2 regions of the Pontibacillus salicampi genome follow, and region 2 is predicted to be linked to the other one. Evidence: riboswitches for the same ligand, from Rfam matches in the RefSeq annotation. Region 2 holds a riboswitch; the other holds the start of a gene.
What was found. A riboswitch is a leader RNA that binds a small molecule or an ion and turns the genes downstream of it on or off. The one in region 2 is predicted to bind glycine.
Positions count from the first base shown of each region.

Region 1: another riboswitch for glycine. It lies ahead of ACFFGV_RS07990 (ACT domain-containing protein); the one in region 2 lies ahead of gcvT (glycine cleavage system aminomethyltransferase GcvT).

Region 1 covers NZ_JBHLTP010000004.1:259,730-263,153, reverse strand. Annotated here, with positions in the region: gene ACFFGV_RS07995 (PFL family protein) at 1-1,286, opposite strand, end outside; gene ACFFGV_RS07990 (ACT domain-containing protein) at 1,298-1,573, opposite strand; glycine riboswitch at 1,725-1,803, opposite strand; gene ACFFGV_RS07985 (metallophosphoesterase) at 1,902-2,693, opposite strand; gene lplA (lipoate--protein ligase) at 2,823-3,424, opposite strand, start outside.
Region 2 covers NZ_JBHLTP010000003.1:386,001-389,424, reverse strand. Annotated here, with positions in the region: gene gcvPA (aminomethyl-transferring glycine dehydrogenase subunit GcvPA) at 1-1,002, opposite strand, end outside; gene gcvT (glycine cleavage system aminomethyltransferase GcvT) at 1,024-2,127, opposite strand; glycine riboswitch at 2,332-2,424, opposite strand; gene ACFFGV_RS03405 (DEAD/DEAH box helicase) at 2,640-3,424, shown strand, end outside.

The DNA.
Region 1 (3,424 bases), on a different contig from region 2:
ACGCCCATGACTGGTGCTCTTCCTAATAATCCGCCAAATTCCACCATCGTTCCCTCTTCTTTATCCGGTACTGGAATAACCCTTACAGCAGTGGTTTTCTTATTGATCATGCCGATAGCTGCTTCATCTGCAATGATTCCAGATAGCGTTGCAGCAGTAGCTTTACCGGAAAGAGCAATCATATCAAGGCCAACTGAACAAACACAGGTCATAGCCTCGAGCTTTGGAAGAGTTAAGGATCCATCGTTCACACCTTGTATCATCCCATTATCCTCGCTGACTGGAATAAAGGCTCCGCTCAATCCACCTACGTATGAGCTTGCCATCGCTCCGCCTTTTTTCACTGCATCATTCATTAGCGCAAGAGCAGCAATGGTGCCATGGGTACCTACGCGCTCTAAACCAATTTCCTCTAGTATTTCTGCAACACTATCATTCATAGCATTGGTAGGTGCAAGAGAAAGGTCTAAGATTCCAAACGGAACACTGAGACGATCGGCAACTGTTCTGCCTATTAGTTCTCCAGCTCTTGTTATTTTAAATACCGTCTTTTTAATGATTTGCGACACCTCACCTAAATCTGCTTCAGGGTGGCGTTTCAATGCACTCAATACAACACCGGGTCCACTTACTCCAACATTTAGGACGGCTTCCCCTTCTCCGGTACCGTGGAAGGCTCCTGCCATAAAGGGATTATCCTCTACCGGATTGGAAAAGACAACCAGCTTCGCACAGGCAATACCGTCCTGGTCTCTAGTGCGTTCAGCGGCTTCTTTAATAATGGCCCCCATTTGTTTAACCACGTCCATATTTATTCCTGTCCTAGTAGTAGCAACCGAAACAGAAGCACAGACTCGTTCTGTGACAGATAAAGCTTCTGCAAGGGAGTCCAATAATGTCTGATCTCCTTTGGTAACCCCTTTATGGACAAGTGCGGAGTAGCCTCCTATGAAGTCAACCCCAGTATCTCTAGCTGCCTTATCCAGCGTTTTAGCTACCTCAATGGCTTCTTCTCTCGTCGCGCCACCAAGAATTTCTGCTATTGGTGTTACAGAAATGCGTTTGTTAATAATGGGAACTCCATACTCTTTTTCTACCTGTTCGGCATAGGGCTTCAAATCCTTGGCATAGCTGACGATTTTATCATAAATGCGTTCTTTCATCTTCTCCACATCGCTATCAGCGCAATCTCTGAGATCGATTCCAATAGTAACCGTTCGTATGTCTAGGTTCTCCATCTGTACCATGCGAATGGTTTCAGTAATTTCATTCAGTTCAATATTCATTGCTTATCCTCCTATACACGATGCATTGCCTGGAATACTTCTTCCAGCTGTAAATGGATTTGGACACCCACTTCGTTTCCTATAGTGTCTAAACTTTTTCTAACTCCATCTAAATCCTGTGCTGCCCCAACATCGACTACCATCATCATGGTAAAAAACTCTTCCACAATCGTCTGGCTTATATCCAACACATTAATATTCTTATCTGCTAGTACAGTAGTTACTTTCGCAATGATACCTACTTGATCTTTCCCTATTACACTTACTACTGCTCGACGTCTCTCCATCTTGTTTGTCACCTCGGTCGTGTTATTGTATATCTAATTAAATTTTGCTGGTCTTTTCTTCTAAAGAAAGCCAATTAAAAAAAGATTGGAAGCAGCTCCAATCTCTTATGAATCACTAATGAACACACATAATGCATGAGTTGTTGTGTTCTCTCGCGATTCTGTCCATTTGCCTGAGATTGTGAACCCTTCGGCGCCACTACTAAAGTGGTCTCTCCAGAATGTGCTCCTGCTATAGTGTTACCCACAGCAATCGTAGCCACTATTATTTTAATGTACTAAAGTCATCATACCAACCAAATAGTTGTCGGTCAACGGCTAAACAAGCTTATCTTTTGCCTAATTCATGAATGGTTAGTTCACTTCGGACAAGAAAGCGGATATTCAAATTCGATTGCCCTATCCCTTTGGAAATGTAGAAATGTCCTTTATCGTGAGGATGTTTACCCTGGTATTTACCAGAACGCGCTACACTTCCCATATTTACCAACTTAAAAAAATATGGGATATTTACTTGTTTTCCATGGAGGTGGCCAGCAACAAGCATCGTAAAAGGACGATCCAATTCTGTCATGATTTCAGGATCATGGGTTAAAACGATAACATCTTTTTGTTCAGGGTTAGAGAAGGAAAAGCTTGTTTCCATATCGTGCTGCCCCTCCCCAAAATCATCAATGCCGACTAGAAAGACATCTTCTTTTTCCACCCATTCGTTTTTTAACAACGTAATCTGATGGGAGCGTAACAAATGCTCTAAGTCATCCAACGATTGGAGATAACGGTCATGATTTCCCAGCACAGCATATGTTTCCACGCCAGTGGTTGCAATCATTTCGAGGAAGGAATCAAGCTTCAATAGTTCAGCTTCGTTTTCATCAATAAAATCCCCAGTTAGAAAGATGTAATCTGGCTGTTCGCTTTCAATGACCCCTTTAATAGTGGATAGAGGAACTCGAAGATGCTTCATATGAATATCGCTGATTTGTACAATTTTTTTCGTGACCTTTGTTTCCCAGCCTATACGTTCTACTTTTAACCAGCGCGTTGGAACAATAAATAACAGAAAGAAACTGCCCATTAAAGAGGCTACACCAATAATACTCCATAACAACTGCTTCATGCTTGTTCACCTACTATTTAGATTTCCTTTATAACATAATCTACCAGAAATGAAGGAAGATAGATATCATTGTTTTTGGAAAAAAGTAAAAAGAGCGAGCCTCTTGGTAGGTTCGCTCCTGTAATGGGTTTAATAAATGAGAGACAAGAAGTCTTCACGAGAAATACGTCCAAGATAGTGAGAGATATCTAAATCTTCAATAGCTTCATCAATAGATGCTCGTTCATAACGGGCACCAATGAGTCGGTCCTCAATCTCACTCACATCTCCAACACCAAAGAAATCACCATAAATCTTGGCATTCTCAATGATTCCCTTTTTCACGTCTAGACGAACATCCACCGTACCTCCATCGAATCGATGGGAGTGTTGAATATTTGCTGCAGGAGATTTTCCATAATTCCATTCCCACTGTTGATAGCGTTCGTTTGAAAGTTCATGAATCTTCTTCCAATCGTCCTCAGTCAATGTATATTGTGGTACATCTTCTACTGATTCCACATCAAAAATGTAGCGAAGGATTAATTGTTTGAATTCGTTCATAGACATCGATTCATCCATTAGTTCAGAAACATTAGCTACACGGCTGCGAATAGATTTGATTCCTTTAGAGCGAATTTTTTCGGACTTTACGCGAAGTGCTTGTACAACATTTTCAATTTCTGAATTAAACATTAATGTTCCATGACTGAACATACGGCCTTTGGTAGAGAATTGGGCGTTACCGGATA
Region 2 (3,424 bases):
TAACGCTTGATTAGAACATATATTAGATGTAGCTTTATCTCGACGAATGTGCTGCTCTCTTGCTTGTAAGGTTAGTACAAACCCTCTTCTGCCTTCCTCATCCTTAGTTTGGCCTACGAGACGGCCAGGTACTTTTCTCATCAATTTACCTGTAGTAGCAAAATACCCGCAATGTGGTCCACCGAATTGTCCAGGGATGCCAAACACCTGGGTGTCCCCTACGACGATATCAGCACCGAAATCTCCTGGTGGTGCAAGATACCCAAGTGACAATGGATTACTAGATACGATAAACATTGTTTTATTCTGGTTGTGAAGCAGGGTCTGTACTTCTTTTAACGGTTCGATTTGTCCGTAGAAATTTGGATACGAGATAACCACACTAGCTGTATCCTCCAGCTCTTGTTCTAATGCAGCTAAATCTGTGAGCCCGTCCTTTTCATCAATTTCAATGACTTGGAGTCCTTGCCCTTTAGCATACGTATGAATAACCTCGATGGACTGTGGATGGGTTGTCTTGGAAACTAGAATTTTCTTACGTTTCGTATGACCCGCACTTAAGGTAACTGCTTCCGCTAGCGCTGTTCCTCCGTCATACATAGAAGAATTTGATACTTCCATTCCTGTAAGCTCTGAAATCATCGTTTGAAATTCAAAGATGGCTTGCAGCTCTCCTTGTGAAATCTCAGGCTGATATGGAGTGTAGGCAGTATAAAACTCTGAACGAGATAGAACATGATTCACGATGGACGGTATGTAATGATCATATACACCCGCCCCTAAAAAAGACACATTTTGCTTCGTATTGCTATTCTTTTCAGCCAAAGCGGCTAACTCATTCCACAATTCTGGTTCACTTGGCGCTTTCTTCAATGGTAGCTGCTGCCTGTATCTTATTTCTTCCGGAATATCTGCAAATAACTCCTCGGTAGAAGTAACACCAATAGACGAAAGCATTGCTTCTTTATCCTGATCTGTCATTGGTAAATATCTGTAGGTCATTCTTCTTATCCCCCTTCGTCATTACGACCGCTTGTATAGCGGTGTAGGCACTACTTTTGCCCGTAATGTCCTCTTTCTAATTTGCACGTTCACCTCTTGCCCTACCTCAGTGTAATGCGTTTCGAGTATAGCTAGACCAACCTTCTTATCCAATGTAGGTGAGTGAGTCCCAGTAGTAACAAACCCAACCTCTTCCTCTTCCACTAATACTGGATATCCATAACGGGGGATACCTTTCTCCAGCATCTCAATACCGACCAATTTCCTTGCTGGACCATGCTCTTTTTGATGCTTTAATACTTCTTTCCCAATAAAATCTGCTGCCTTATTTGTTTTAACTGCAAAGGATAGACCAGCCTCTATCGGGGTTATGTCGGCACTAAGCTCTTGCCCATACAACGCCAAATTAGCTTCAAACCGGAGGGTATCTCGAGCTCCCAGCCCAATTGGCTGTACTCCTTTAGCTTCTCCTGCTTTTAGGATGGATTGCCATAACGGCTGTCCCCCTTGAGGGGATAGGTAGATTTCAAAGCCATCCTCGCCCGTGTAGCCAGTTCTCGATACAATAGCAGGATAATCTATACCTTTAAAATAGACATGCTGCTTAAATCGGAAGAACTTAATTTCAGACAAGTCTTCTTCTGTTAATGTCTGTAAGATGTCTTCTGCTTCAGGGCCTTGTAAAGCCAATTGGACATAATCTTCTGACCGGTCGCCTACCACTACATTCTCTGTAGCGTGCTTTTGAAGCCATGTAAAGTCTTTCTCAGTGTTCGCAGCATTGACGACTAACAGGTACTCATTCTCTTTTAACTTGTACACGAGAAGGTCATCTACTGTTCCTCCATTCTCGTAACACATAATGGTATATTGAGCACGATTTGGGGTTAGTTTCGATACATCATTGGTGAGCATTTTTTGTAAAAACGCTTCGCTGTCAGGTCCAGTAACGAGGATCTCCCCCATGTGGGATACATCAAACAATCCTGCCTTATTACGAGTTGCATGATGCTCTTCCATGATAGAAGTAAACTGAACAGGCATTTCCCAGCCACCAAAATCTACCGTTTTGGCACCTGCCTTCGTAAATTCTGGATACAAGGGTGTTCTTTTTAAATGAGACATATACTACCTCCTGCGATTTGTTCTATCTGTAGTATGACTAGCATCACAATTTTCTGAAAATAATCCATAAAAAAACAGGGAAGCACTAAAAAGTGTCATTCCCTGTCCATGCACCAGAAAGTTTCGCAGTCATACGGAACATTTAAATCGATAACTGTTTTCTTCTTGGGTGGTCTGATTTCTATCAGACGCTCTCCAGAGCTGCGTCCTACAAGAGTCTTTTTGCCTGAGAGATTCGTAATGATAACTTGCTCCTTCGGCGCTGCATCATAGTGCAGTCTCTCCCCTTGTAATCATTCGCAATTATGAAAATGTAAAAAATAGGGCAACCTATTTCATATATACAGTAAAAATGTAAACAATAATTAAAAATTGTGTGAATGTACTGTCATTATATCATAGCAATTTGACGGTGTGTACCTATAAAACAAGGCATGTTTTTTTCCTGATTATGTATGAAGCCCATACCATTCCCGAAAGTAGTAGATTACTTATGACAAGAGGTGAACCCCATGACAAATGAGATACGCTGGAATACCACTCTAGATGAAAAGCTGGAATCAGACCTTCTATCGGATGGTCCTTTCTGTTCTTTTGAATTATTTAAGATGGCTTATGAAACGTCTAAAAAGCTAGCAACGCCTGACTTCAAGGGACTCCACTCGCCTCAATACTTACCTCAAATTGAATTTCTGCCTCACCAAATAAAAAGCGCTCAGACCGTGATTGAACAAATGAACGGCCGAGCTATTCTGGCAGACGAGGTAGGATTAGGAAAGACAATAGAAGCTGGATTAATTTTGAAGGAGTATATGATAAGAGGGCTAGTGAAAAAAGTGCTCATTCTAGCACCAGCTTCCCTAGTAAATCAGTGGGTTGGAGAGATGAATCAGAAATTTTATATACCTGCAGCTGCCCAAAGAAAGACACATATATGGGATTATGAGGTTGTTGTATCTTCCATAGATACAGCAAAACGTGCTCCACATCGGGAGATCATTTTAGATACGGAATATGACATGATTATTATTGATGAAGCTCACAAACTGAAAAATCATAAAACAAAAAACTATGAATTTGTTCAGCAGCTTAAGAAAAAGTATTGTCTGCTATTGACTGCTACACCTGTACAAAATCACTTAGTGGATATCTTTAATCTCGTATCTATACTAAAACCGGGACATCTAGGAAATTACGAAGACTTCACCAAGCAATTTGGAAAAAATAGAAATCAATTATCCAACGATGAACATCTAAAATCCCTCGTCAAAAAAGTTATGATCCGACATCGCAGGGA